3 regions of the Alteromonas sp. WD8-37 genome follow, and region 3 is predicted to be linked to each of the others. Evidence: predicted binding sites of a transcription regulator. Region 3 holds the regulator's gene; each other region holds the start of a gene.

The links. The regulator sigma-54, encoded in region 3, starts transcription at its own class of promoters, with help from an activator protein. The targets are predictions, from matches to a motif close to GTTGGCACGNNNNTNGNNT.
Region 1: a site for sigma-54 is predicted at 4,204-4,222, ahead of ACTUJZ_RS04645 (DUF883 domain-containing protein). Genes of this name have one in related genera too.
Region 2: a site for sigma-54 is predicted at 2,591-2,609, ahead of ACTUJZ_RS07670 (flagellar hook-length control protein FliK). Genes of this name have one in related genera too.

What each region holds. Positions count from the first base shown of each region.
Region 1 is NZ_JBUZOV010000001.1:1,046,355-1,056,155, forward strand. It holds gene ACTUJZ_RS04630 (sensor histidine kinase) at 1-1,349, shown strand, start outside; gene ACTUJZ_RS04635 (response regulator) at 1,339-1,791, shown strand; gene ACTUJZ_RS04640 (response regulator) at 1,812-3,869, shown strand; gene ACTUJZ_RS04645 (DUF883 domain-containing protein) at 4,260-4,598, shown strand; gene ACTUJZ_RS04650 (hypothetical protein) at 4,614-5,105, shown strand; gene ACTUJZ_RS04655 (hypothetical protein) at 5,108-5,359, shown strand; gene ACTUJZ_RS04660 (CC0125/CC1285 family lipoprotein) at 5,369-5,944, shown strand; gene ACTUJZ_RS04665 (DUF2383 domain-containing protein) at 6,181-6,621, shown strand; gene yfbR (5'-deoxynucleotidase) at 6,639-7,286, opposite strand; gene ACTUJZ_RS04675 (DUF1328 domain-containing protein) at 7,516-7,692, shown strand; gene ACTUJZ_RS04680 (hypothetical protein) at 7,716-7,943, shown strand; gene ACTUJZ_RS04685 (efflux RND transporter permease subunit) at 8,203-9,801, opposite strand, start outside.
Region 2 is NZ_JBUZOV010000002.1:490,518-500,318, reverse strand. It holds gene fliL (flagellar basal body-associated protein FliL) at 4-528, opposite strand; gene ACTUJZ_RS07670 (flagellar hook-length control protein FliK) at 615-2,456, opposite strand; gene fliJ (flagellar export protein FliJ) at 2,631-3,080, opposite strand; gene fliI (flagellar protein export ATPase FliI) at 3,086-4,420, opposite strand; gene fliH (flagellar assembly protein FliH) at 4,417-5,193, opposite strand; gene fliG (flagellar motor switch protein FliG) at 5,223-6,266, opposite strand; gene fliF (flagellar basal-body MS-ring/collar protein FliF) at 6,277-7,974, opposite strand; gene fliE (flagellar hook-basal body complex protein FliE) at 7,990-8,328, opposite strand; gene ACTUJZ_RS07635 (sigma-54-dependent transcriptional regulator) at 8,558-9,801, opposite strand, start outside.
Region 3 is NZ_JBUZOV010000002.1:221,184-230,984, forward strand. It holds gene petA (ubiquinol-cytochrome c reductase iron-sulfur subunit) at 1-288, shown strand, start outside; gene ACTUJZ_RS06410 (cytochrome b) at 288-1,553, shown strand; gene ACTUJZ_RS06415 (cytochrome c1) at 1,550-2,287, shown strand; gene sspA (stringent starvation protein SspA) at 2,398-3,030, shown strand; gene ACTUJZ_RS06425 (ClpXP protease specificity-enhancing factor) at 3,027-3,500, shown strand; gene mgtE (magnesium transporter) at 3,567-4,928, opposite strand; gene ACTUJZ_RS06435 (HPr family phosphocarrier protein) at 5,006-5,278, opposite strand; gene rapZ (RNase adapter RapZ) at 5,275-6,123, opposite strand; gene ptsN (PTS IIA-like nitrogen regulatory protein PtsN) at 6,163-6,606, opposite strand; gene hpf (ribosome hibernation promoting factor) at 6,615-6,902, opposite strand; gene ACTUJZ_RS06455 (RNA polymerase factor sigma-54) at 6,939-8,417, opposite strand; gene lptB (LPS export ABC transporter ATP-binding protein) at 8,494-9,219, opposite strand; gene lptA (lipopolysaccharide transport periplasmic protein LptA) at 9,225-9,801, opposite strand, start outside; gene lptC (LPS export ABC transporter periplasmic protein LptC) at 9,775-9,801, opposite strand, start outside.

The sequences.
Region 1 (9,801 bases), on a different contig from region 3:
CCCTGCATAATGCGGTGCTTAAAGCTGAGTCTGGTGAACGCGGTTTTTTGCTGACCCAGGACGAGGCGTACCTGAAGGATTATCATGCGACCTTGCGTCATCTTCCTGGCCTGATTGATGAAGTGACTGCCAGTGTGGCAGCTTCAGGATTGCCGCAACAAGAAGACAATATCGATGAATTGGTAACGTTAAGCCGGGCCAAAGTTGAGCAGATGATGCGAACCGTGCAGTTGGGCGCAAATGGCCAATTTGACCAGGCCAGAGCCCTGCTCAGCTCCAACCGCGGACTGCAGATATACGAAGAGTTTGAAGCCAAGTTTCTCCAGATTGACGAGTCTGAGCGCCGAATTCAGGGAGAGCATTTGGCTAACCTGATGCAGCTGCGCCGCGATTCGGTAAACACCTTAATTGTGTCCAGTGTGACCACGGCTTTATTGATTATCGCTATCTTCATTTTGCTGAAAATCAACATGCGCGAAACCATTCGCCATCAGCGTACCTTAGAAAACCTCAACGAGGAGCTGGAGTTTAAGATTGATCAGCGCACCCAGGAATTGCAGGTGTATTCCGAGGAATTAGCCCGTAGCAACCGGGAACTGGAAGATTTTGCTTTTGTAGCGTCCCATGATTTGCAGGAACCGCTACGCAAGATCCGCGCATTTGGTAACCGTATCGACGATGGCTACAGCGAAGTCATTGATGATCGGGGCCGCGATTTTTTAAAACGTATGCTTAATGCCGCTGAGCGGATGTCCATGCTGATCAGTGACCTGCTAGCGTTTTCCCGGGTTTCTACCCGGGGTAAAGAGTTTGTCGAGATTGACCTCAATGAGCTCGCCACCACCGTGGTGGACGATTTGGAAATTGCCATTGAAGAAGCGCAGGCCACCGTGGATGTTGGCCCGCTGCCCACCATCCATGGGGATAAGTCCCAGATCGAACAGCTGATAATGAACCTGTTATCCAATGCCATAAAATTCAAACGCGACGACGAGCCGCCGCTGATCTCGGTGGCGTCACGCGCGCCTCGAGAAGAGGAGTTGCTGAATTTACATATGGCGAATCAGTTTGACTGGGTGGTCATTACCATACAAGATAACGGGATTGGCTTTGACCAGGCCTTTTCAGAAAAAATCTTTGCGCCGTTTCAACGCCTGCATGGCCGTACTGCCTATAAAGGTACCGGCATTGGCCTGGCTGTGTGCCGACGGATTGTAGAGCGTCACAACGGACAGATCACAGCCCAAAGTGAGCCTGGTCAGGGTGCCAAATTTACTATTATTATTCCGCAAAATGGTGAGCCATTTGCGAATCCCTCAATTGAAGGAGTTGTAACTCATGACAGCTAAAAGCCCTATGCCCATCAATATTTTGATGGCCGACGATGATGAAGATGATCGTTTGCTGACGCTGGATGCCCTCAAGGAAAGCCGGGTACTGAACAACCTGTATTGCGTTGAAGATGGCGTGGAACTGCTGGAGTTTTTGCGTCGTGAAGGTCAATACAGTGATCCGAAAGATTCGCCGCGCCCCAGTTTGATCCTGTTGGACTTGAACATGCCTCGCATGGATGGTCGCGAAGCCTTACAGGAAATTAAATCCGATCCAGCCTTACGGGGTATCCCGGTGGTGATCCTAACCACCTCCAAAGAAGAAGAAGATATGTTGCGTGGCTACGATTTGGGCTGCGCTTCGTATATCACCAAGCCGGTCAATTTTGATGGCCTGGTGGATTTAATGCGTGCCTTGGGCCGCTACTGGATTGAGTTTGTAGAATTACCGCACGATTAAGTGAGGGTATGGGATAAGTTTTGAGTGAAGTAATCCGTGTACTGTTGGTTGAAGATGATGAAGATGATTATTTTCTGACCGCAGACTATTTATCCCAGTGCAAAGAGCCCCGGTTTGATATTACCTGGGTTACCAACAGTGCTGAGGCTGTGGCCGCCTTTCGCTGTAAGCAGTTTGATATTTGCCTGCTCGATTATATTCTGGGCGCCGAAAACGCTGTCGATGTTCTGAATATCATCAAATCTAAGGGCATCAGTATTCCGGTGGTCATTCTTACCGGCCAGTCGGATGCCAAGGTTGATGAAGCGGTGATGCGTGCCGGGGCGGCCGATTATCTCAACAAAAGTGAGATTGAATCGCCCCGCTTCATGCGCACTATGCGCTATGCCATGGTACGTCGTGAAATCGAAAATGAGCGTATCGAGCGGCATAAAGTCGAACAGCAAAACAAGGCCAAAGACAAATTTTTAGCCCATCTGGGTCACGAGTTACGCACCCCGCTCACCTCCATCTTAGGCTATACCGAACTGCTGTTGGACGATGCGGCCAACGAACGGCTGCAGCAAGAATTGTCGATCATCCATACCAATGGTAAACATCTGCTCAGCCTGCTCAACGATTTGTTGGACATGTCACGGATCATGGCCAACAAGCTTGAGTTATCGCCCAAAGATATTAACTTGTCCGGCTTTATGACCGATGTGCATTCGTTGATGAATCTGGCCGCAAAAGACAAAGGCCTGCGTTTATCTATAAATTGCCAGACCCCGTTACCCGAAACCATCAAAGCCGATCCCACCCGTTTGCGCCAGGTATTGATTAACCTTATCAGTAACGCGGTGAAGTTCACCGATTCGGGCAATGTGGATGTGTCGCTGGAAGTGTTCCAGGCACCCACTCCCCGGGCCAAAGAAATGCTGCGCTTTCGGGTCAAAGACTCCGGTATTGGCATGCCACCGGATAAGCTGGATGATATTTTTCATCCATTCGAACAGATTGAGGATGTGATGCGGGCCAATCATGGCGGCGCTGGTTTGGGTTTGGCTATCTGCCGCGAGCTGGTGCACAAAATGGGCGGTGAGATCTCTGTCGATTCCACTTTCGGCAAAGGCAGTGTGTTTTCCTTTACCATGGACCCGGGTGATATCGGTGACGAGCCACGAGAGGAGCTCAACCTGGCCGTGCCCAGTTCTCGCACACCTGGTGCCATGAATCTTCATGTCTCGGGCCGCGTGCTGATTGTGGATGACTTGCGCGAATTACGCCGCCTTACCGGCCATTTAGTTAGCCAGTGCCACGCCCAGGTCGCCTATGCCGAAAACGGCGTTAAAGCATTGGAAGCGGTACTGTTGGCTGAGCAGGAAGGCAAGCCGTTTCATTTGGTACTGATGGACATCCACATGCCGGTGATGAATGGCATCGATGCGCTCAAAGCCATGCGTAAGCATAACTGCAAAACCGCAGTGGTGGCCATTACCGCGGCCAGCCGCAAGGGCTTGCGTCAGTCGCTAATGGACGAAGGATTTGATGATATTTTGGGTAAGCCTATCGAAAAAGGCGGTCTGATGCAGATTTTGGATAAATATCTGATTCGCACCAATTCGGTGGAAGCGGACCCGTATAGCCTGCCCAATGGGGTTAATGATAATCCTGAGACTCCGACTGAACAGGCAGAACCAGCCGCAGAGCCTGCTATTAAGTCAGACAGCTCGCCGCGTCAGCCGGCAGCAGCGACTGCCAAACATGTGCTGGTGATTGAAGATGATCATGATGCCGCTGATTTAATGGAGCTGTTACTGACCTATCAGGGCCATACTGTACAGGTGGCCAATACCGGTGATGCCGCGCTCACAGCCCTGGCCTCTCAGACATTTGATGTGGCGTTGTTAGACCTTACCCTACCTGACTATCACGGCTTTGATCTGGCTGACAAAATGCACGCCCAACATCCGGACTTGCAGGTGGTGGTGGTCAGTGGCCGAGAGCCTGAAGCCCAGGATCTGGCAAATCACAATATCCACCAGGCTTTGCTTAAGCCGGTCAGTAAAGACGATTTAACTGCCTTGCTAAGCGCCTGAACCACCTTTTTCTTTACTTTTGCACGCTCTGGCGGTGCCAGTCGCTGAGCGTGCTGAGTGCTGTATTTAAGTCAGAAGATGGATTCTGAACACCCACACCTTGCCTAATACTGAACGCTGGCACAAGATGGTTAATGGACACCCATGTGTCCGGTCATCCTGAAAAAAAGTCACATTATTTTTTCTGGACACTCACATCCCAGTGCACTTCCAACACTTTCTGCCAACACGAAAGAATTACATTGTCATGCAGTTTTTACCTTGGTCAACCATGTGTCATTTATAGAGTTTTTTATAACTTACTGTATTGAATAAATTTAATTTAGTGATAGTGACTGGTACGCGCTTTGCAATTTGCTTATGCATTCATAACTTAGCAAGGAGATGAATATGGCTACGCAAACTAAAGCACCGGCAGGAGCCGCTACTAAACCCGATACCACTAAACCTAACGGCGTCACGGAGTCCACACACCCTATGACAGATAAACTTCAGGAAACATTGCATTCTTCAGTAGATAAACTTGCTACTTCAGCAGGCCGCGCAGAAGAGAATCTGCGTACCACAGCCAATGACTCAGCGGAAAATATGGCGGCACGTAAACGCCTGGCAGAGAAAAAATGGCAGACCTCGGGTGTCCGTAAATATTGCGTAGAAAACCCGGTCGCTGCAGCAGGTATCGCCTTCGCTGCAGGCATGTTAGTAACGTCTCTGCTCCGCAAAAAATAATTGCGGTGGCAGCAGATGGTTGATTTTTCTACCGCATCATTCAGGCCCCATGGGCCTGTTTCACTAGGCCCAACCAGAGATTCTGGTTGGGTTCTGGCGTGTGTAACCGAGCCTTCCGCCTACGAAGACACCACCTTAAGTGACACCATTGATGCCTTGAAGGAAATGTTTTCTGCTAAGCGTACCCAGTGGACAGCACTGTCGGAAGTTGTTGCTGCAGAAACAGCGTTGGCGAAAAAATCACTGATCGTCACCTGCATAGGGCTGGGCGGCGCATTTGTTTTAAGCTGCATTTGTTGGGTTATTATCAATGCAGCATTGGGTGTAGCGATGGATCGCGCGGGCTTGCCACTGTTGGTGACCACTCTGATTTTGCTGGTACTAAACGGAGCGATTATCGCTGTTTGTGTTAAGGCAGTGTTGGAGGGGTATAAACGTATCACAGTAATGCCCATCTGGCGTGCGATTACCGGACAGGCCGGTGTCGACCGAGAACAGGACTCTTAAGCATGTTTTTATCTCACGAGAAAAAAAATGTGCATGATGCACATCTTAATTACACACGCACCCGTAATAATGCCGAGCATGCCACGCAATTGGCAAAACATCACACTCGATTGATGGTAGCCAAGCCTGCTGTCCTGATGAGTGTCTTTGCGGTGGGTGCATTCAAGGGTGCCACAACCAGTAACCCTAAATCGAAGCGTAAGCACGCATTGATTTCATTTTTACGGACGGCCTTTTTTCATTTTGTGACATAAGGATTTATTATGCCGGCACGGCGTTCCCCCCGCCCTATCCAGGCGTTACTCGCTACGTTAATTCTCACCGCAAGCCTTGGCGGTTGCTCCAGTTTTACCTCAACCGAAGCAACCCCATTCAAACCGGCCAAATCGGCCGATGCCTATGGTTATTCCAGTATGGAATTGGCAGATAGCCAGTACCGGGTCATGTTTAAAGCGACCGAAACCACCCCCGCGGATCGCGTTCAGGAATACACCTTGTTACGCGCAGCTCAACTAGCCAACGAACAGGGATATGACTGGGTGTCGATAGTCAAAACTGACATCGAGAGAAAAGTGAACAAGACCCAGCGAATTGTACGCGAAAGCAAAAACACCCTGCCGCCGGTGCTTAAGGAAGAACAATGCACCATGTCAGGCTGCAATGAAGTGGCCCAGCCCTTTGAGCCTAGTGATGCTGACTTACGCACTGAAGAAGCACGTGCCAAGGATGTCTATTATTCGATTGTGGTGCGCATGGGCGATAGTCAGGTCAGCACCGGGCAAAATGCGTTTAATGTTGCAGAGCTTTTGCAGCGCTTGCCAGAATCTCTGGAACTGTAGCGCGACGGCGTTGCAGTTGTTTCGCTTTTACATAAGGCTGGCAAATTCTTCCCAGCACCTTCTGACTGTTTCGATCCTGCTTCTGTACTTGCCTCACCTGCTTCGCTAATCGTTTGTTTTAATTAGGTTTAATTTTTAATATTCAGGTTTTTTTATGCATACCTTTGGAATAAAGTCTGCATTACCTCTGTCATAGATTGTGTTAATCGTAAATGGCCTTTTGTAAGGAGAACAATGTGAATCAAATTCCTCCTAACGCTGATAAAGTCGCTGACATCATCAAGGTGTTGAACAGTGGCATTGGGTTTTATCAGCGCGGTATCGCCCAGGTTCAGGGGGCGGCCACGCGCGCCATTTTTCATCGCATGCTGGAAGAAAAACAACAGGCTGTTAAAACTTTACAACCGCACGTGCAACAAGAGCACAGTGACCAAACAGACTGGACTGTCGGGCTACGAAAGATGTATACCGATCTGACCAAAAACCTTTCTGCTACTAACGACCCAGCTTTTACTGATCAATTACACACAGTTGAATATAAAATTCTGACATTGATTGATGATGCGCTGGATGAGCAACCCCCTCAGGCTTTTGCCTGTGAATTGCGTTGCATCCGTAGCCGCATGCAACAATGCCTGGATGAAATGCGCTCGCTACAACGTGCTCACGCCTGTTAGCTAGCCTGCTCGGCTAGCTACAGATGTATCTTGTTGGCATTTTCTACCCAGTCCAGATCCCGGGTTTGCTCGTCCAGCGTCCCGGTTGCCCCTTCTAAAAAGACCTGACAAAAATATTCTACAGCTTCATGCATTTCCCGATATTTAGTTAATTGCAACTCCATCTCCTCCAGTGCGTTGGCAAACTCATTGTTGGATTTCGACATTTCATAGTCACATTTTAGGTAAGCACACAAAATATCTGCGGCTTTGGCAAGGCGCACATGAATATCTTCTTTATCCTGTTGAATCAAGGGTTCATAGCGCTGTCTCAGCGGCTCTGGCAACGTTTGTAAGAGCATTCCCTCAAATCGATGCTCAAGCTTTTTGATGGCTGCAGTAGTAGCCGGATCGTGATACTTGACCGGGCTTGGTATATCACTCATACCCGCAATTTCACTGCCCTCATGAAAAATAGCCATGGCAGCCACCCGGTCAGGACTTACATCCTGCCCGTAAACATCGGCAGCAATCGCACCCAGCATGTGTGCGATGACCGACGCTTCATAAACATGGGTAGAGAGCATTTCTTCCTGAAACTGGGCCATCAGAGGCCACCTTTTGACATTGCGGGCCCGTTGCATCAGGCCGATAAACGCAGATTTGGCTTTCATCTCATTTCTCATAGCACGCGAAAGTGCTCAGTGTAGCAGTCACCTCATCAATCTTCAGCTAGCCTGAACAAATTTGAGAGTTTTCATGTAAAAAGTGCAGGAGCGCTTGTAAGAGTGATGAAAGAATTGTAAGAACCCCTAATCCTTTACAGTTTTTTCTTTAATTATCAGCACTTTGCGATTTGGCACAATTTGAGCATTAGTTACTTCGACTTTATGGAAACAAAACGAGGATAAATTCATGCTAGGTTGGGCTATTACATTTTTCATTATTGCCATTATTGCAGCAGTTTTTGGCTTCGGTGGCATTGCTGGCGCAGCAACAGGCATTGCCCAATTTTTGTTTTTTGTTTTTGTAGCGCTATTGGTGATCTCACTGATTGCTAATGCATTACGCGGCAAATCGCCGAAAGTATAAATAACCTGTAAGGAGCAAGGACTATGTTGTCGTACAAAAATCTGCTAAAAACCCTATTTATTGCAGGCTTTGCTATGTCTGTCGCCGCATGCGATGACGGCGGTGCCGAAAACGCGGGTGAAGAGCTGGATGAAACCATGTCAGAAGCCAGCGAGAAAATGGAAGACTCAATGGACGAAGCAGGCAACGCGGTTGAAGATGCCTGTGAAGACGTCAAAGAAGGAATGGATGCAGAAGATAAAGACTGCTAATAGCTTCCTTTAATCAAAAAGCCCGGCCCCGCGCCGGGCTTTTTTGATCTTATTGCCGTCACTGGACACCCACCAGCTATTACTGGGCCCACCTGCTATCACTGGACACCCACCAGCTATTACTGGACACACATCTGCTATTACTGGACACCCATCTGCTATCACTGGACACCCACCTGCTATCACTGGACACCCATCTGCTATCACTGGACACCCATCTGCTATCACTGGCCACCCACTTCGCGAGTAAAGTTTCAATCTAGTTCGCTGGTGCCTGGTCCGCTTCACTGGCATCGTCGCTGGAATCGGCTACCAACCAGTTAAGCAAGGCGGGCAGTAAGGTGACGTCGGTGACAAGTGCAAAAACCATAGCCGAGGCGGTAAGAAGGCCAAAATTCACGCTGGGCACAAAATCTGAAAATCCGAACAGTGAGAAGCCTACCGCAATGATGGTGGTGGTGACCATCAGCGCCAACCCGGTATGACCAAACGCAGATTCACTGGCCCGTGCGGCGGGCGAACTGCCTTTACCGGTTGTTCGGCCCCGCAAATAGGCGTGTAAGAAGTGGATGGTATCATCCACCGCAATGCCCATGGCAATGGCTGCAATGGTGATGGTCATAATATCTAACGGGATATTCAGCCAGCCAATCACACCCAAAATGCCCAGGGTGGTTAAGATGTTTGGCACCAATGCAATTAACGCCACCTTCAGCGAGCGAAAAATTGCCAGCAATACAAGTCCGAGCACAGCATACACAATCCCCAAGGTCGTGATCTGCGAATCAAACAAGCGGCTCAAAATATCCTGATACAGCACAAATAAATTGGTCAGCATGACGTCATCGGGTGCCACTCCCACTGTCTGCAGGTCCTGCCGTAGGTTTTTCATCAGCTCATCGCGCCGCAAACCTTCAGTGGTATCCTGAATGCGCACCGCAATGCGCAATTGTTCATTTTCAGCAGAAAAATACGAGCCTACTAGCTGGTCCACCACTTTTTCATCCAGCAACCGATAGATGGTGGTCAGCTCATACTCGGTTAACGGTTTATTGTCGTTAAGTTGCTTCGCCAGTTGCGTAAAATTGGCCACCGACGTCACACTGCCGGTTGCTTCAAAGGCATTTACCGCGGCCTGCACTAACTGCAGTTGATTGACCGCATTGGCGGTAAGCACCAGTTGGTCATTATCATTGACCTCAGCCACATCCAGAATGATATCTAACGGGGTAGACCCGCCAAATTGCTGGTCAATAAATGCCAGTTCCTGATACACCTGCGTGTCATTGGCAAAATAGTCGATAAAGGAATTTTCCACATTGAGCCGGCTGATGCCGGTAGCCAGCCCCACAAATACCAGGGCCATTACCACAATAACAGTCTTAGGCGCGCGCAAATTTAACCGGCGCAGCCCATCCAGTAATCGGGTGATAAAGGCATACTCGCCCGATTCACGCCGTGCAGGTAACAGCGCCAGCACTGCAGGAAACAACAGAAGGCTGACCACCATAGTGATGACCATGGCGCTAAGCATCATATAGCCAAAATCGACTACCGGCTGCAGGCCGCTAAAGATCAGTGAGCCAAATCCCACAGAGGTAGTAAGGGTGGCAAAAAAGCAAGGGCTGAGTTTTTCATCCAGGGTGGCGATGATGCGCTCATGCTGGCTAGAGTTTGGCGTTTCGCGGCTGTGCTGTCGATATGCGCCGATTAAATGGATCATGACCGCCAGAGTAAGAATTAGCTGCAAGGCAATAAAGTTAGCTGAGATCACTGTGGTACGCATGTCTAAAAAACCAAACAGTCCCATGGTCAGTGTCACACTTACTGCGCAGGCACCCAATGGAAATATTACCCA
Region 2 (9,801 bases), 270 kb from region 3:
TGCTTATTGCATTACAAAGCCGGTGAACAGTACCTGTTCCACCACCTGAGCACCCGCGATATCTTTTAAAACTTCCTGCACCTTAGTGACAGATTTTTCACGCAGCGCCACCTTGCCAGCTTCTGTGACCAGGTCATCGGCACTGCTGGCACTAAACACTTGCAGCAACGTGCCTTCGATCAACGGGATGTGCATTTTGGCGGTTTCTTCATTGTCGGCGCCACGCACCATCAACTGCACTTTGATTTCCACCAGCCGGTCGCGCCCGCTGCCTGGCACATTAAAGGTAAACGGCCGGGGCATCGCCACATATAACGCACTGCCCACACTGGCATTGCCCGGAGTGGCGGCCGGTGCCGCGCTGGCGGTGCCCGCTTCTGCTGCCGGCGGTGCGGCAGCCGGGTCGTCCGCAAAAACAAAAAACCAGGTGCCAGCCCCGGCGGCAATGATGACTACCGCCAGAATAATGATCAACGGCAGTTTGCTTTTTTTGCCGGGTTCTTCAATTTGTAATTCGTCGTCAGCCATAACGGGTTGGTTCTCTCTGGTCCATGACTATAAAGGGTAGCTATTATCGGGATTTGCAGCAAAACCGCAATTGGCCGAAGGTATGTTTAGGCATAATCATCAATGCCGCCCTGTGCCTGTCGGGTGAGCCGTTGCTCCACCACGCGTTCATTTGGATCGGCCTCATCGCCGTGGTTGTGGCCGCCACTGTTGCCCCGGCTGCTGTCTTGTTCACTGGCCTGCCCGCCACTGTGTTGCTCCACCGACGATCCACCCAATTCGATACCCTGTTCAGCCAGCATTTCCCGCAGGCGCGGTTCAGCCTGGGCCAGCGCTTCTTTAGCCTGGGCCGACTGCACGATAAACGTTACCGCGGCGGCATCACCCTGCACATTTACCCGCACCTGCATGCTGCCCATCTCCGGTGGATCCAGACGGATTTCGGCCATCATATTGCGGCTGTTCACCAGCCAGCGGATTTTTTCGCCCAGTTGCTTCTGGCCATCCGGCTGCAGGATATTCACCGGGCTGTCTAAGCCTTCAGCCTGACGGCTGGCCGGCGCACTTTCACTGCGTAGCTGGGTGTTTTCCACCATCACCGCTTCGGTGGAGACCATGTGGCTGGCTTGCATCGCCTGCACTGCCGCCGAGGCGGACTGACGTGCCGCGCTCAAAATACTGGAAAGCTGGCTGACCTGCTGGTCGATATGTTGCTCCAGCCCGGCATTTAGCGATATATCAGCCTGTTGCATGGCTTCTGTAACCAAGGCTTTGATACTTAAGCCCGGGGTGTGGCCCTGTTCGAGTTGGGTCTGCATTTCTTTGATGCCACTTAGCAGATGCTGGCTAATTTGCTCGCTGCTGCTTTGGCTATCCGCGCCGGCCGTGGCACTGGCCGGCAATTGCTCAAGCAACTGCCGGGTAAACGACTCAATCACTTTTTGCTGGGCTTGTGGGGTCATCGCCGCCAGCTGTTCGGCCACGCCGGCTGGCTTATCAGACAAGCTGGCAGCGCCGGCGTCCTGGCCGGAAGTCAGCCCCGCAATGGCGCTGAGCAACTGCTCGGCAGCTGCGGATAATTGAGGTCCGCTGGCCAAGGCTGCTTCGCCATTGCTATTTATCTGGGATTTTCCCGCTCCTGCCGCTTCGGCCCCAGCGCTGTTAATCTGCGCGCTAATCATCTGTTCGGCCAATGCCTGAATATCGGCCGGCATACTGGTCCCATCCGCCGGCAAGTGACTGCCTTCGGTTTGCATCAATGCTGCCAGCGCCTGGCCCAGCGTGGGCTCTGGCAATCCTGGAGTGGGCTGATGCCCGGCATCACCGGCCAGGGTTAATGCATCGGTAATAAGCTCATTGGCGACCTGCCCTGCTGCCTGGCTGGTAGCAGACGCTGGCAGTGTCATTGATGCAGAAGCTGTCCCCTGGCCGCCTTCACCGGCAGCCTGCGCTTTGGCTTCCAGCGCACGAATACTGTCCACAAAGGCCAGCCAGTCAGTGGCTTCATCGGTGCTGCCGGGATTGGTTGCCGGCAAAGCAATGGCAATCTGTTCTGATTCGGGTAGGGCCCCGGCCAGTGCAGCCTCGTCTTGCGTGCCAGACTTATCGGGCTTTGTGGTGCTATTTTTCTGACTGACTTGGTCGCTATGAGACGGTGCAGTGTGGTCGGTCTGGCCAGAATCTTTATCCGCTGAGGGTTCTTTGCCAGCTGAAAGCTCTTTACCCGCTGAAGGCTCTTTATTGGCTGAGGGCTCTTTCTCCCCTAAAGGGGCTTTATTATCTGAAAGCTCTTTTCTCGCTGATGGCTCTACCTGTTTGCCAGCCGCAGGCTGCGCGTGTTGCAGCGCATCTTCAAACGTGGCTTTTTGCTCGGTTGATGCGGGCCCCTTTTCAATACTGATCGGCAAAGCGGCAACGTCCTGACGCTTAGGGGCAATATGTTGCATCATATCCAGACTTCCTTTTTTCAACAGTTAACGGTGGCCAGAGCGTTGTTTACCGGCTCATCGGCGTTGGAAAACCGTCACTACACTGCGGTTTAACGTGCGTGAAAATGCACATTTCGTCACTTCTGCCAAGGTAGTAGCAATTCACGTTCCAAAGTTTTTCTGGCGGGGGGGGATTTAGCGAAAGCCGGCATTGTTGGCGCGAATAAATTTTTGCAGCGCAAACTCATCTAACTGATGCTGCTCGCGGCGCTCGGCTTTGGCCTGGGCTTCGAGCTGTTGTTTTTCCAGTAAAAAATCCACTGCCTGGCGACGCTTTTGTTGTTTGACCAATTGCTGGCGCCGTTGGTCTACCACCATTGATGCCTGCGAAATAATCTGGTTTTGCTGCTCACATGCTTTATCCAGCTTGCTGACAAACTGCAGGTGCTGATGATAGTTGCGCGCATCGAGCCCGCCCTGCTGGCCGTTTTGCTGCAGTTGACGCATATAATCCAGCCGGTACTGCTGCAAACTGCTGAGTTTTTGACGCTGCTGCGTGAGGGTTTGCTGGGCGATGCGATACGCCTGGGCGGCTTTGTCTTCGCGGTCTTTTTCCACCCGCATCACTGTATTGAGCTGACTCATGCGCGTTACCCGTTACCCAGTCCGCTGGCCAGGGCCTGCATGGCTTCATGGCAGTCGACCAGTGGTACAATCTGCTTCATTTCCTGCTGCAAAAAGGCGTTGATGGCCGGTTCGGCGCGAATGGCTAAGTCAATACGTGGATCAGAGCCCCGCGCATAGGCCCCAATGGCAATAAGATCCTGGTTTTGTTTATAGGTGGAATAGACCTGGCGGATGCGCCGTGCTTGCAGCAGGTGTTCATCACTGACCACCATAGGCATCACCCGGCTGATGGAGGCTTCGATATCAATGGCCGGATAATGGCCGCTGTCGGCCAGTTTACGGGATAACACCACATGACCATCTAAGATAGCGCGGGCGGCATCGGCCACCGGATCCTGCAAATCATCCCCTTCGGTAAGCACAGTATAAAATGCGGTGATCGAGCCTTGATGCTCAGCGCCGTTGCCGGCGCGCTCTACCAGAGCTGGCAGGCGGGCAAACACCGACGGCGGATAGCCTTTGGTGGCGGGCGGTTCGCCTACGGCCAGGGCAATTTCGCGCTGGGCCATGGCATAGCGGGTCAGCGAGTCAATCAGCAACAACACATTTTTGCCTTGGTCGCGAAAATACTCGGCGATGGTGACAGCGGTCTCGCAGGCTTTTAAGCGCATCAACGGCGAGGTATCCGCCGGAGCGGCAATAATCACCGCGCGCTTGCGCTCTTCTTCGGTCAGGATTTCGTGAATAAATTCTTTGACCTCACGGCCCCGCTCACCTACCAGGCCTACCACTACCACATCGGCTTCACTGCCTCGGGTCATCATGCCTAAGAGCACACTTTTACCCACCCCGGAGCCGGCAAACAGGCCCATGCGCTGCCCGATGCCCACGGTATTCAGCGCATTAATAGCACGCACGCCCACATCCATGGGCTGACTGATAGGTTTGCGTAATAATGGGTTCATGGCTGGCCGCGTGGTTGGCATACGGCTGTCGGTGACCAGCGCACCCAGCCCGTCCAGGGGCTGGCCATTGCCATCCACCACCCGGCCTAATAAACCCGGGCCCACTGCCAAACCGCTTTGGCGGTTTAGCGGCATCACCCGAGAGCCAGGTACAATGCCACGCACAGCTTCGGTGGGCATCAGATAAGTAATATCATCACCAAAGCCGACCACTTCGGCTTCAATTTCGCCTTCCACGGTTTGTACCATGCACTGGCTACCGACCGGCAGCTGGCAGCCCACGGCTTCCAAGGTCAGGCCAATGCCACGCACCAGTTTGCCGGCGGCCACCACCGGCGGGCGCGGCACCTGCTGCTGTAGCTGCTTAAAATAGTCAGCGTATGAATCGGTCACGCCGACAGCCCCTGCTGGGTTAAAAAGGTATCCAGCACTTCACGACAGCGACGTTCCACCGACACATCCACCGCATTGGTTTGGGTGATGATGTCGCAGCCGCCGCGTTGCATCTCTGGCGCCTCTACCAGCTGCCAGCCTTTTTCGGTCAGCTTATCGGCGCCCATCTGGTCGGTGATAAGCGCAATATCCTGCGGATTCATATGAATTTGAAACTGCTGCTCGGTGATGGGTAAGGCACGCATACCTTCACTCAGCGCCTGGGTAATGATCTGTTCGTTGGTGGCCACTTCGGTGCGGATCACCGCCCGGGCCAGCGCTACCGCCAGCTGCACCAGTTGCTGGCGTGCTGCCTGGCTAACCTGGTCTAAAGGCGCATGTAAATGCCTGGCCAGTTCTTGCCAGGTCTGGCTATCAGTTTCCATTTGCCCACGACCTTCTTCCAGGCCTTGCTGATGCCCCTGTGCCTGACCTTGCTCCAAGCCCTCGGCATGTCCGGCGGTTAAGCCTTCAGCATGACCTTCCTCGTACCCGGCCTGGCGCCCTTCGGCAAACCCTTCTTCGCGAGCAGCCTGACGGATGGCTTCAATTTCTTCGAGGGTCGGCGGCTTGATTTCCTCTTCTTCTTCCGGCGGCTCGTATTTCCAGTCACTGCGCCGATTCAGCGCATTGGTTTTATCGGCGCGGGCCTGCATTAGTTCATCGGCATCCACATAGGGTAAGTCCCACAGTTGTGGATTGGGCTGGTTGGGATCATGAGCATCATGCGACATCACAGGGTACCTTTAAACATCGGCTTAGGTTACAGGAACTCTTCGCCGCCACCGCCGCCCAGCATGATTTCGCCAGAGTCAGCCAAACGTCGGGCAACCGACAGGATTTCTTTTTGTGCGGTTTCCACTTCGGATACCCGCACCGGCCCCATGGCCTCCAGATCATCGGTCAGCATTTCAGCCGCCCGTTTGGACATATTTTTGGTGATCTTATTTTTCAGCTCGTCATCCGCGCCTTTAATGGCTTTGAGCAGCGCATCCTGCTGCACTTCGCGCAAGATAGCCTGAATGCCTTTATCGTCCACATCCACCAGATTATCAAACACAAACATCAGGTCCTGGATCTGCTGGCTCATCTCTTCATCCTGCTCACGGATGGCATCCATGAGCTGACCTTCGATGGCGGTATCCAGATAGTTCATGATATCAGCAGCAGATTTCAGGCCGCCCATCTTGGCTGCCTGAGTACCAGCCTGGCCGGCAAATTGTTTTTCCATGATCTCGTTAAGCTCTTGCAGTGCGGCTGGCTGCACTTCTTCAAGGTTAGCAATCCGCATCAGCAAGTCCAGGCGCACTTTCTCCGGGAACTGTGCCAGGATCTCGGCGCTTTGTTCCGGTTCAAGATAAGACAGCACGATGGTTTGGATCTGCGGGTGCTCGTTACGAATAATTGACGCCACCTGTTTAGAGTCCATCCACTTGAGCGAATCGAGCCCTTTGGCGCCATTGCCCAGCAAAATCTGATCAATCAGGTTAGCAGCTTTGTCTTCACCCAAGGCAGCGGTCAGTGCCCGCTTCACAAAGTCCTGACTCTGGAAGCCGATGGTGCTGTAGTTTTGGATCTCTTCGATAAAATGCTTATGCACCGAGGTGATTTTGACCTGAGTCATGTCCTCAATTTTGGCCATTTCCGCACCCAGCTTCTGCACCTGCTTAGGCTCCAGATGCTTGAGGATCTGCGCCGCATCTTCTTCTGACAGGCTCAGCAGCAGGATAGCGGCTTTTTCTACGCCTTCCAGCTTGCCAACGTCGTAACTCGGCTCTTCTTCGTTTACTGCTAATTCTTCAGCCATAGTCAGACTCCTACTCGTCCTGCATCAACCAGCCTTTGACCACCTGAGCAGACAACTCAGGCTCATTGGCGACCAGTGCGCGCACTGCTTTTAATACATCTTCATCTTTATGCAAATCAGGCAACATCAATGAACCGTCAGAGGCAAAGCCCACCTGGCCTTCATCAAAATCTGAGCTAAGCATACTAATGGTTTCATCGCCCAGGTCCAGTCCTTCGTCGGCATCAAAGTCCTCGGCATCCTTGGTGTCGTCGCCATGAATGAGGCGGCGCAGCATCGGCCGGATAACAAACACAATCAGTACAATGATGACCAGGGCACCCATCACCAGTTTCAGGATGGGCAAGAACTTAGGCTGCTCCCACAGCGGGGTTTCTTCCAGGCTGCCGGTATCCATGCGGGTAAAGGGCACACTAACCACTTCTAATGAATCGCCCCGGGTGACATCAAAGCCCAGCCCGCCCTGCAACAAACGACGAATATTTAACAGCGCTTCCTGCTTTCGCGGCGCGGCCACGGTGCTGCCGTCTTCGGCTTGAGTTTGGGTATAGTCCACCGCTACCGACACACTTAAGCGGCTGATCACCCCGGTTTGTTTTTTGGTGTGGCTGATGGTGGTATCCAGCTCATAATTACGGGTTTGTTCTTTGCGGTTACTGCCAGGCACCGGGCTGCCAGCACCCTGGCCTGTGCCTTCTTCAGGGATCACCGAGCCGCCTGGCGGTTGGTTGGTCAGCGCGCCGGGGATACCGCCATTGGCACCACCTACGGTGTTTTGCTCATACACCATTTCACTGCGTACCGCCGGCAGGTCCGGGTTGTAGCTGCGCTGGGTTTGCTCCATGGCGGTAAAGTCCATGGCCACATCCACCTGGGCGGTGTAGTTGCCAATGCCCAGCACGGGGATCAGGATTGCATCGATTTTTTCCAGATATTCCTGTTCACGCTTGCGCTCCAGCTCATATTCTTTGCGGGCCCGGGCACTCGTAGAGTCCTGCGAACCAGAGTTAAGCAGACGGCCGTTGCTATCGGTCACCGTTACATTGGACGGTTCCATGCTTTGCACAGCAGAGGCGACAATATCGACCACCGCATCCACTTCTTCACCGTTGATGGTGGCACCGCGACGGGCGGTCAGCACCACAGTGGCACTGGCTTTTTTCTCACGGCGGGCAAACACATTTTCTTTCGGCATAGCCAGCAACACGCGGGCTTTTTTGATGCTCGACATGTCTTCGATGGTCGCGGCAATCTGCTGCTCACGGGCATGCTTAAGGCGCTCCATCTCGACCCGCTGGCTCACACCAAATCCCATGTCCTGCATGATGATATCGGTGCCGGCATCGCTGCTGCGGTTTAAGCCCTGACGTGTCATACCCAGGCGGATATTCTGAAACTCATCGTTACGCACGAACACGGTATTGCCTTCCAGTTTGTATTCCATCTGGTTGGCATCTAAGTAATCGAGGGTTTCAATAAGCTCTTCGGTTTCCATTTTAGCCAGCGGCCGGTAGTCCGGCTCCTGCGCCCAAATCAGGATAAACACCGCAATGGCTACACAGATCACCAGGACCACTACCAGCGCCATCTGGCGCATCATGTCTCCGCTGCCCAGCGAATCCATAAAACTGGATTTGTTACTGGCAGAGGCGCCACTGCTCATGTTATCTGAGTCTGTGACGGTTAAGTTTGTACCTGTATCAGCCATCTGAGTCAGTCCTCATTACACCGGCATGTTCATAACTTGTTTGTAAGCTTCCAGCACTTTGTTGCGCACCTGTACGGTGGCTTCAAAGGCAATGCCGGCTTTTTCTTTGGCCACCATCACATCTGCCAGGCTGACATTTTTATCGCCCATCTCAAACGAGCGCTGCAGATCTTTAGAATTCATCTGCATATCATTAACCCCTTCGATGGCACCTTTGAGCATGGTGGCAAATTCACTGGCGGCGGGTTGCTGGGTCTGAGCCGGCTGCAACTGGGGCATTTCGGTAGCCTGAAGACGGCTTTGCCCGATCATGCTCTGCATTTCCTGGTACAAACTGTTGGCTTTGATATCCATGGCAACTCTCCAAACGGGTAGGCTTGTCAGAAATTTGTCTGACAACAACGCATAGACTGGTCAAAGCAACTGTCAGGCCAACTTTTATAATTCAAGCATTTCAATGAGATAGGCAAGAAAGGACAAAAAAATGACGGACTGAGATAATCCATGTTGAGAGGTTTAATTGCCAGGCAGGCGAAACCACCCAGTCGGGTTGTTGGCCCGGCTGGGTGGGTGTCATGATTACTTAAGCAGGCAGTTCGATGCCATCGTCGCGCATACGAGCCAGCTTATAGCGCAGGGTGCGCGGGCTGATCCCCAGCTTTTCGGCCACTGCTTTGCGCTTGCCGTTACAGGCCTCCAGGGTATCCAGAATGATTTGATGTTCCTGCTGGCGCAGCTCTGAGCCCAACCGGCTGGCATCATCCTCCGGGTTACTGGCACTGGCTGCCGTCATCACCGGTGTATCGTGCATTTCAATCATCAGATCGCTGGCGTCGATTTGTTGATCGGCACATAAGATAAGTGCCCGTTGCACCACATTTTCCAGCTCACGCACATTGCCCGGCCAGTCGTGCTGGGCCAGTTTATGGCGCGCCGCCGCAGTCAGGCTGATAGCACCGAGTTGCTGGCTAGCGGCATGGCGACGGATCAGATGCTCGGCCAGTGGTACAATGTCGCCCGGGCGCTGAGCCAGCGGGGCCCAGGTGATGGGAAATACATTGAGCCGGTAATACAAATCTTCGCGGAATGTGCCGGCTTCCACCGCCTGGCGCAGGTCGCGGTTACTGGTGGCGATCACGCGCACATCCAGCTGCACCGTTTTGCGTCCGCCGAGCCGCTCGACTTCGCGCTCTTGGAGTACCCTTAACAGCTTGGCTTGCAGAGCCAGATCCATCTCGGTGATCTCATCCAGCAGCAAGGTGCCACCCTGAGCCTGCTCAAATTTTCCCGGGCTGGCCTGCACCGCGCCGGTAAAGGCACCTTTTTCATAACCGAACAAGGTGGCTTCGAGCATATTTTCAGGAATGGCTGCACAGTTGATGGCCACAAACGGGCTGGCACTGCGGGTAGATTGATCGTGGATATATTTGGACAAGACTTCCTTACCCGAGCCACTGGGCCCCAACACCATTACAGTAGCATCAGAGCGCGCCACTTTGCGGGCCAGCTCCAGTAATTGCACACTGGCCGGATCGCCCACCACCGGCGTGGTGCCAGATGTTTTGGCCACCGGAGCATAGCGTTCGATGAGGTTAAGCAACACTTCTGGGGCAAAAGGTTTGGAAAGATAATCGGTGGCGCCATCACGCATGGCCTGCACCGCATCATCAATAGACGCATAAGCGGTCATTAACAACACAGGCAACTGCGCAAAGCGGCTTTTAATGGCTTTAAGCAACCCCAGCCCGCTCATTTTAGCCATTTGAATATCACTGACCACCATGTCATAGGGCTGTTTGCCCAGCATCACCAATGCTTCTTCCGCAC
Region 3 (9,801 bases):
CCGGCCTTTGCGCAAAATTTTTATCGCTCATTAAAAGAAGAATACCTCATCCTGGTGGGGATCTGTACTCACCTGGGTTGCTCACCGCAGTACCTGAAAAATGGCGCCTTTGACAAAATTGTTCAGGGCGTGCCCAATGGCTTTTTCTGCCCCTGCCATGGTTCAAAATTCGATATGGCCGGGCGGGTATTCCAAAGTGTGCCGGCACCTCTGAACCTGGTGGTGCCTCCTTACCAATACATCAATGACACCACCGTGCTCATTGGGTCCACCGAGCAGGAGGCATAATGGGTAAGTTCATGTCCTGGATAGAGGCGCGCATTCCGTTGATGCGGGTGGCCAACATGCACGCCATCCAATATCCCGCACCCAAAAATATGAATTTTTGGTATGTTTTTGGTTTTTTGGCCACTATCGTACTGGTCAATCAAATCATCACCGGCATATGGCTGACCATGAATTATGTGCCCACCGCAGAAGGCGCGTTTGCCTCGGTGGAATACATCATGCGCGAAGTCGACTACGGCTGGGTCATTCGCTATATGCACAGTACCGGCGCTTCTGCGTTCTTCATTGTGGTGTATTTGCATATGTTCCGGGCCATGATCTATGGCTCATACCAAAAACCCCGCGAACTGTTGTGGGTCTTTGGAATGTTTATCTATCTGTCACTGATGGCCGAAGCCTTTATGGGCTATGTGCTGCCATGGGGTCAGATGTCCTACTGGGGCGCTCAGGTAATTGTGTCACTGTTTAGCGCTATTCCGGTTATTGGCCCGGATCTGGTGATTTGGCTTCAGGGGGATTATGTGATCTCCGGGGCGACCCTGAACCGCTTTTTTGCATTACATGTGATAGCACTGCCACTGGTGATTGTCATCTTAGTGTTTTTGCACATTGTGGCGTTGCATGAAGTGGGCTCGAACAACCCTGATGGTGTGGCCATCAAGCACAAAAAAGGCTCATTGAGTGAGAGTGAAAAGACGCCGTATAAAATCCATGAGTATTACACCAGTAAATACGATATTGCCGATGATGTAGTGCCGTTTTTCCCCCACATTGTGCTTAAGGATCTGGTGGCATTTTGTGTATTCCTGGCGTTGTTCTGCTACATCATGTTTTTTACCCCCGAAGTAGGCGGTAAATTTTTGGAGCATCCAAACTTTGAAATCGCTAACCCGTTAAAGACGCCTGAACATATCTTCCCGGTGTGGTATTTCACGCCCTTCTACGCCATCTTAAAAGCGGTGCCGGATAAACTGTTTGGGGTACTGGCGATGTTTGGAGCTATTGGCGCGCTGTTTGCCATGCCCTGGATTGACCGCGGCAATGTGAAATCCTGGCGTTATCGCTGCGGCCTGCACAAAGTCAATTTGCTGGTGTTTGCAGCGGTCTTTATTTTCTTGGGGTACCTGGGCGGTACGCCGCAGGAGCCGTGGAAAATCATTGCCTCGCAAATCGCCACTGTGATGTATTTTGGCTTTTTTGTCGCGCTGTTTTTGTACAGCAAAAATGAAAACACCAAGCCTGTGCCTGCGAGGATCCCTAAATGAAGCAATTGATTGCCCTGGTAAGTTTGCTGTGTATGCCGTTGGCCGCGCTGGCGGCCAGCAGCCAGGTGCCGCTGGATGAGGCACCCATTGACCTGACCGACAAAGCCTCATTGCAGCGCGGTGCCAAGATCTTTATGAACTATTGTTCTGGCTGCCACTCCATGCAATATCAGCGCTACGCGCGCACCTTTAACGACTTGCGTATTCCAGAAGAGCTGGGCGAAGAGTATCTGCAATTCACTGGTGATAAGGTCACCGATTACATGCAACGGGCTATGCCTGAAGAAGCCGCCGGCACCTGGTTTGGTGCGCCCCCTCCGGATTTGACTTTGGTGGCACGGGTGCGTGGTACCGACTGGTTGTACACCTACTTGCGGACATTTTATGTCGATGAAAGCCGGCCGTTTGGCGTCAACAATAAGGTATTCCCGGAAGTGGGGATGCCGCATGCCTTGCAGGCCTTGCAAGGCACTCCGCGGGAAACCTATGAAGAGGTGATGGTGGACGGCGAGATGGTAGAACGGTATGTGGGGATCCGCTCGGACGGCGACGGTGAATTATCTGCCGATGAGTACGACCAGGCGGTGGGGGATCTGGTCAACTTTTTGGAATACACCGGTGAGCCCTTCCGGTTACAGTCTGAACAAATTGGCAAATGGGTGCTGGTATTTATTCTGGTGCTGTTTGTATTTGTTTTTCTTCTGAAAAAAGATTACTGGCGAGAAGTACACTAATCGCACGAAATTCTGTATAATGCGTTAGGGGGCTATGGGCCCCCTTTTTCAGCTTAAGGCGCACTGCTTTTTTCCCGGCGGTGTGACAGTCTCTCGACGGAGGAAATTTAATGGCCGTAGCCGCGAATAAACGCTCTATTATGACGTTGTTCTCAGACAGTATTGATATTTATAGTCACCAGGTACGTATTGTGCTGGCCGAAAAAGGCGTGGGTGTAGAAATCAGTTATACCGACCCAAGCAACCTGCCAGAAGACCTGTTAGATCTGAACCCGTACGGCACGGTTCCTACCCTTGTTGACCGCGAACTGGTCCTATACAAGTCGCATATCATCATGGAGTACCTGGACGAGCGCTTCCCGCATCCTCCATTGATGCCGGTTTATCCGGTATCGCGCGGGCAATCTCGTTTGATGATGCACCGTATCGAGCATGACTGGTATTCATTGGCTGCCAAGATTTTCCGTGGCGAAGGTGATGTGGAAGCTGCGCGAAACGAACTGCGCGAAGCCCTGCTGTCGCTGGCCCCGGTGTTCTCAGAAATGCCGTATTTTATGAATGAAGAATTCAGCCTGGTGGATTGCTATCTGGCTCCACTGCTGTGGCGTTTGCCGGCGTTGGGTATTGAATTAAAAGGCGCTGGTGCCAAGGAAATTAACGCGTATATGACCCGCATTTTCTCGCGCGGCTCATTTAAAGCGTCGCTGACGGATCAGGAACGCGAAATTCACAACCCATTATGAGTACTATGACATCTAACCAACCCTATCTGCTGCGTGCCTTTTTTGACTGGATAGTGGATAACCAGATGACGCCATATATTGTGGTGGATGCCACTAATGCTCTGGTGGAGGTGCCGCAAGAATTTGTCAAAGATGGCCAGATAGTGCTGAATGTATCGCCATCAGCCTGTGCCAACTTTACGTTGGACCTGGAGTTTTTAGCCTTTCAGGCCCGTTTTGGCGGCCAGCCCCGGCAGATCCGTATGCCGTGCCAGGCAATCATGGCCATTTATGCCCGTGAAAATGGTGCAGGTACGGTGTTCGCGGTAGACGAAGAGCTTACCGCAGCTAGCAGCGAAGAGCCGGCTACCAGCACGCCTGAGGCGTCTGAGCCAGCTACCCGACCTTCTGGTGACACCAGTGAGGGTGATGCCGACAACGCGCCGGTCCCGCCGAAAAAAGGCAAGCCAAATCTTAAAGTGATCAAGTAGACTAAAAAAGCTTCCCCCCTGGGAAGCTTTTTTTTTGGCTCGCGCCTGGGAAAGGGGAATGCCAGGCTAGGGCATCAGGAACAAGGTGGCGGTGCCTAGAAAGGCAAAGATCCCCACCACATCAGTGATGGTAGTTAAGATCACGCTGCCCGCCAGCGCCGGGTCTATCCGCAGCTTTTTCATAATGATGGGAAGGGTGGCCCCGGCCAGCGCCGCAGCCAGTAAGTTCACCATCATGGCAAAGGCAATAATGGCCCCTAACATCAGGTTTTGCTTCCACAGAGCAATCACAGAAGCAATCAGCACTGCCCAGATCACACCGTTTAAAAAGCCGATAGCCAGCTCCTTACTGATCAGCCAGCGCGAGTTGCTTGGATTCACATGGCCCAGCGCCATCCCGCGGATCACCAGGGTCAGGGTCTGATTACCGGCCACGCCACCCATGCTGGGCACGATGGTGTTCAATATGGCCAGCACGGCCAGTTGACTCAGGGTAGCTTCAAATAAATCACTGACCGCGGCGGCCATCAGTGCAGTGACCAGGTTGACCCCCAGCCACACCGAGCGGCGCTGGGTACTCTGCCACACCGGGGCAAAGGTATCTTCTTCGTCATCCAGACCGGCCATGCTCATCATAGAGTGTTCGGCGTCTTCGCGAATAATATCCACCACATCGTCGATGGTGATCCGGCCCACTAAGCGGTACTTGTCATCCACCACCGGCGCAGAAAGCCAGTTATAGCGCTCAAACAGGCTGGCGACTTCATCATCAGGCATATTCACCGGGATGGCTTCGGCATCATCATCCATCACCTCCGATACGGTGTCTTCCGGGTCGGCGGTGAGCAGACGGGCCACCGGCACCAGTCCGACCAGGTTGTCGGTGCGGTTGACCACATAAAAGGTATCGGTGTTTTCCGGCAGTTCCCCTTTGAGCCTGATATAGCGTAGCACCACATCCACGGTCACATCCGGACGCAGCGTGATGGTGTCGGTGTTCATGATGAAACCGGCGGTTTCCTCACCGTAGGACAATGCCTGCTCGGCGCGCAGCCGATCCTGGGTGTCCATGGATTGCAGAATATCCTGCAACACTTCATCCGGCAGACTGCTTAAAGTCTCGGCCAGATCATCGGTGTCCATTTCTTCCAGCGCGTCCACCACGCTGACCGGCGCCATCTTGGTGATGATGCCGTTACGTACATCTTCGGAGAGTTCTTCTAGGATATCGCCGTGCAAATCGCCGTCAATCAGCTCCCATAGCTCATCACGGGTTTTGGTGGGGCTGGACTCCAGTACCAGAGCCACATCCGATGGTGGCAGCTCGTGCAGCATTTTGCGTACCGCCACAAAGCGCCCGGCCGAAAGCGCTGCGTTTAAGGTACGCAGCTGACTTTGTGCAAATTTTGATTCCAGTGCTTCTGCCACAGTGTGTCGGGTCCGAAATAAAAAGGGTCGCTGAAAGATGCTGTGCGCCAGCTTATGGCCGGCGGCGTGTGCCGAACTTATTCGTCTTCGTTAAACCGTCCGGCAATCAATGATTCAATGGCCTGCATGGCTGCTTCGGCATCCGGGCCATCACTGATCACGGTAACCTGCTCGCCCTGGTGACTTTCCAGCATCATCAGCCCCAGCACACTGTTGGCATCGGCGGTTTTATCGCTTTTGACCAGGGTGATGTGAGCATCAAACTGATTGGCCAAAGACACCAGCTGCGTGGCGGCGCGGGCATGGAGGCCCAGTTTATTAACAATGGTCAGTTGCTTTTCTATTTTCATTGTTTTGCCAGCTCCCGATGCCGGATCTGTACATCCGGATGAATATCACGAAAGGTTTTGGCCAGGGTCTGAGCCACAAACACTGAACGGTGCTGACCACCGGTGCAGCCAATGGCAATGGTGACATAACTGCGATTATTACGTTCTAGGTGAGGCAGCCAGGTGGTGATCAGATTTTGGATTTGCCAGATAAACTTGGTTACCATGGGTTGCGAGCCTAAAAAGACTTCCACCGGGCCGTCCAGGCCAGTCAGATGTTTCAGATCCGGTTCCCAGTGGGGATTAGGTAAAAACCGCGCGTCAAAGACATAGTCGGCATCTTTAGGGATACCATGCTTAAAGCCGAACGATTCAAACACCATTACCAGCCGCGAGCTTTTTTTGCCCAGGATCCGCTCCCGAATCAGTTCGGCCAGTTGGTGGATAGACAGCGAGTCGGTATCAATGTACAAATCAGCGCGTTCGGCAATCGGCGCCAGCAGCTCGCGTTCGGTGTGAATAGCATCGGCCAGCGATTTATTCATCTTAGCCAGCGGGTGCAAGCGGCGGGTTTCACTAAACCGTTTTACCAGGATATCGTCGCTGGCATCGATATACACCACGGTCATGCCCCAGGATTCGGGCAAATAATCGAGGATTTCCACCAGTTCATTGGGATCTTTGGGCAGGTTACGCACATCAATGCTGACCGCGACCTGATCATATTCTTCAGACACCGAATGGGTCAGCGCAGGCAATAAATTGACCGGGATATTATCGACACAGTAATAGCCTAAATCTTCCAGCGCCCGCAGCGCCACCGATTTACCTGAACCAGAACGGCCACTGATGATGATAAGTTTCAACGCGTGTCTCCCTGCCGTATGCAACTAGGATGCTGTGATTTATTGTAGTGCTGTGACTATATCATCACTGGTGGCAGCGCGGCGAATGGCTTTTACGGTTTCTTTATCATTTAGTTTACCGGCCACCATGGCCAGCGTTTGCAGATGTCCTTCGGTTTGTTCTTCAGGAACCAGCAGGGTAAAAAAGATATCCACCGGCTTATTGTCGATGGCATCAAAGTCGATGGCTGGCTCACTGGTTACCACAATGGCGATAACGCGGTCTAAGCCTGGCAGGCGGCCGTGGGGCAGGGCAATACCATTACCGATGCCGGTGCTACCCATGCGCTCACGGTTGAGCAAACTGGAGAGCACAGTACCTTGCTCGATCTCAGGATTGTTCTGGGCAGCGATGTCGCTGATGATCTCCAGAATCCGTTTCTTACTATTGCACTGGACCGCACATTTTGTGCGGTCCAGGCTGACAAGGGTTTGAATATCCATACCAGACATTAGTGTTTTTTCAGTTTTTCCTTATGCTTGATAACCTGGCGGTCGAGCTTATCAATCATACTGTCAATGGCGGCATACATATCCGTATTCTCGGACGATGCAAATACCTCTGCACCGCTTAAATGAACCGTAGCTTCAGCTTTTTGTGTCAATTTTTCAACATTCAAAATGACATGCACATTAGAAATGTGGTCAAAATGGCGTTCCAGCTTACTAAATTTTGAATCGACATAGTTACGCAAAGAATCAGTGATCTCAACATGATGACCAGTAAGGTTTATTTGCATATTTCGTCTTCCTTATTGTGAAGCTCGCCTTTACTGCTAGATAAGGCTCTTGCGTTGGTTAGACGGGGGAATCGATAACGACTCCCGGTATTTTGCAATTGTCCGCCGGGCAACTTTAATGCCTTGCTCGGCCAACAATGTCGCAATTTTGCTGTCGCTTAACGGTTTGCTGGGGGTCTCAGCGGCCACCAGTTTTTTGATTAAAGCACGAATCGCAGTGGAAGAACATTCCCCGCCGGATTCTGTAGCTACATGGCTGGAGAAAAAGTACTTCAGCTCAAAAATACCGCGCGGCGTGTGCATGTATTTTTGCGTGGTAACACGTGAAATGGTGGACTCGTGCATATCGACCATCTCGGCCACATCATTAAGCACCATTGGCTTCATCATTTCCGGGCCGTGCTCAAAAAACGCCATCTGCTGCTGCACAATACAATTGGCCACTTTCAAAAGGGTTTCATTGCGCGATTCTAAGCTTTTGATAAACCACTTGGCTTCCTGCATATGCGAACGAATAAACTGCGAGTCGCTGCTATTACGCGCGCGCCGGCTCATTGCGGCATATTGCTGATTTACACTTAATTTGGGCAGGCTGTCCGGGTTTAGTTCCACATTCCAGCGCCCATTTTTTTTGCTTACTGACACATCGGGAATGACATATTCAGGCTCTTTGGTCACCAGCGCGCTACCCGGGCGTGGATTTAGGGTTTGCAGCAACCGCATGGCTTCACGCAACTGGTCTTCTTTCAAACGGGTCTTGCGCATCAGGGTACGGTAATCTTTGCTGCCTAATAAATCCGAATATTCCTGCAGTAGCATGGTGGCTTCGGCTACCCATGGGGTGTCTGGAGCAAACTGCTTTAATTGCACCAGCAGACATTCCTGCGGCGTACGTGAGCCAGAGCCAATGGGGTCAAACATCTGAATGCGTTTAAGCACACATTCCACCTCATCGGCTTCCACCAGCTCTTCCATGTCTTCATCGTTGACGCTTTGTAGAATGTCGTCAACAGTCACGGTCAGGTAACCCGACTCGTCAATGGAGTCGATGATAGCGGTGGCAATCGCCCGGTCGGTGTCTGAAAAATGGGTCAGACGCATCTGCCACAGCAGGTGGTCCTGAATATTTTCGGTGGTTTCGCCCTGAAACACTTGGTCTTCATCATTACTGGGGCCGGGCGCAGGCGCCGACGAGGCCGAATAGTATTCGTCCCAGGTGCTGTCGATGGGCAACTCATCAGGTAAATCGTTTTTTTCCAGCGCTTCGCCAGAGTCTAAATTGTCTGACGTACTGGCGGTGGCATCGGCCCCGTCACTGTCGCTATCGAGGTTATTCTTTTCGCTGACCTCGTTATCGCCAGACTCATCCACTTCCAGTAACGGATTGGAATCAAGCGCTTCCTGAATTTCCTGTTGCAGATCCAACGTCGACAGTTGCAACAACTTGATAGCCTGCTGCAATTGCGGCGTCATGGTTAACTGTTGACTAAATTTTAGCTGTAAAGATGGTTTCATCTACGTCTTATTTAAAATTCTGGTACGCGTTTACAAAAAAGGTGACAGATGCGGCTAACAACAGTGTTTGCTTAAACTATAGCCTGAATTGTTCACCCAGGTATACATCCCGTACTTTCTGGTTGCTTAATACTTGTTCAGCACTGCCCTGGGCAATTAGCTCACCATGACTAACGATATACGCTTCTTCACAGACATCGAGGGTTTCGCGCACATTATGATCAGTGATCAAAATACCGATACCGCGGTCACGCAAATGCTGAATAATTTTTTTAATGTCGTTTACTGATATAGGGTCAACACCGGCAAAGGGTTCATCCAGTAAGATAAACTGTGGGTCGGCGGCCAGCGCGCGGGCAATCTCTACCCGGCGTCGCTCCCCGCCTGACAAACTCATCCCTGTACTATTACGTATATGGTTGATATTGAATTCATCAAGTAGCGCATCGGCTTCTTCTTCACGTTTGTCGGCCGACAAATCTTTACGGGTTTCCAAAATGGCCATGATATTTTCAAGCACGGTCAGTTTGCGAAAAATCGACGCTTCCTGCGGCAGATACCCAATACCCTTGCGAGCGCGTTCGTGCATCGGCTGGTGAGTCAGCTCATGCTCATCAATGGCAATTTTGCCTTTATCCAGCGGCACCAGACCCACAATCATGTAAAAGGTTGTGGTTTTACCGGCCCCGTTCGGGCCCAGCAGACCAACGATTTGACCGGTCGAGACCGCTAGGCTGACATCGGTCACCACCTGGCGGGATTTATATGCCTTGGCCAGATTGGAGGCTGTCAATGTTGCCATAGTTGTTAGTTACCTTTACTGCGCGATTGTGAGTTGTCTTGTTTGTCCTCAGCAGCCTTTTTTTGCCCATCGCTAAGCTGTTTTACGGCATTGGGACGAAAGATTGTCTTGACCCGGCTTTCTTTATCATCAGAGCTGCTGGTTGCCAGCAATTGCTCTTTAACCATGTCATAGGTGATGGTGTCGCCCTGCACCATACTGGTGTTCTGGCGGATCTGAGCATTGCCTGACATAGAGATAGTGCGCTTATCGACTTCATAACGCAGTTCATTGGCCTGGGCCTGCACCTTGCTGCCATCATCCATGGTTTGCGAATAGGTGGCCGGATTACCGCGGGCAATCATAATTTCACGGCCTTGTCCCTGCTGTGCATTCACCTCGACCTCATCGGCCTGGATGGTCAGCGACCCCTGGGTAATGACCACATTGCCTTTAAACCGCGTGATCTTGTTTTTGCCGTCCATCGACTGCGTGCGGGCGTCCACCGCAATGGGTTTTTGAAAATCGGCGGAGCCGGCATAGGCAGCAGGGCTGCTCAACGCCAGGGCCACTGCACTAGCGGCCAGTAGAGTAAACAGTTTG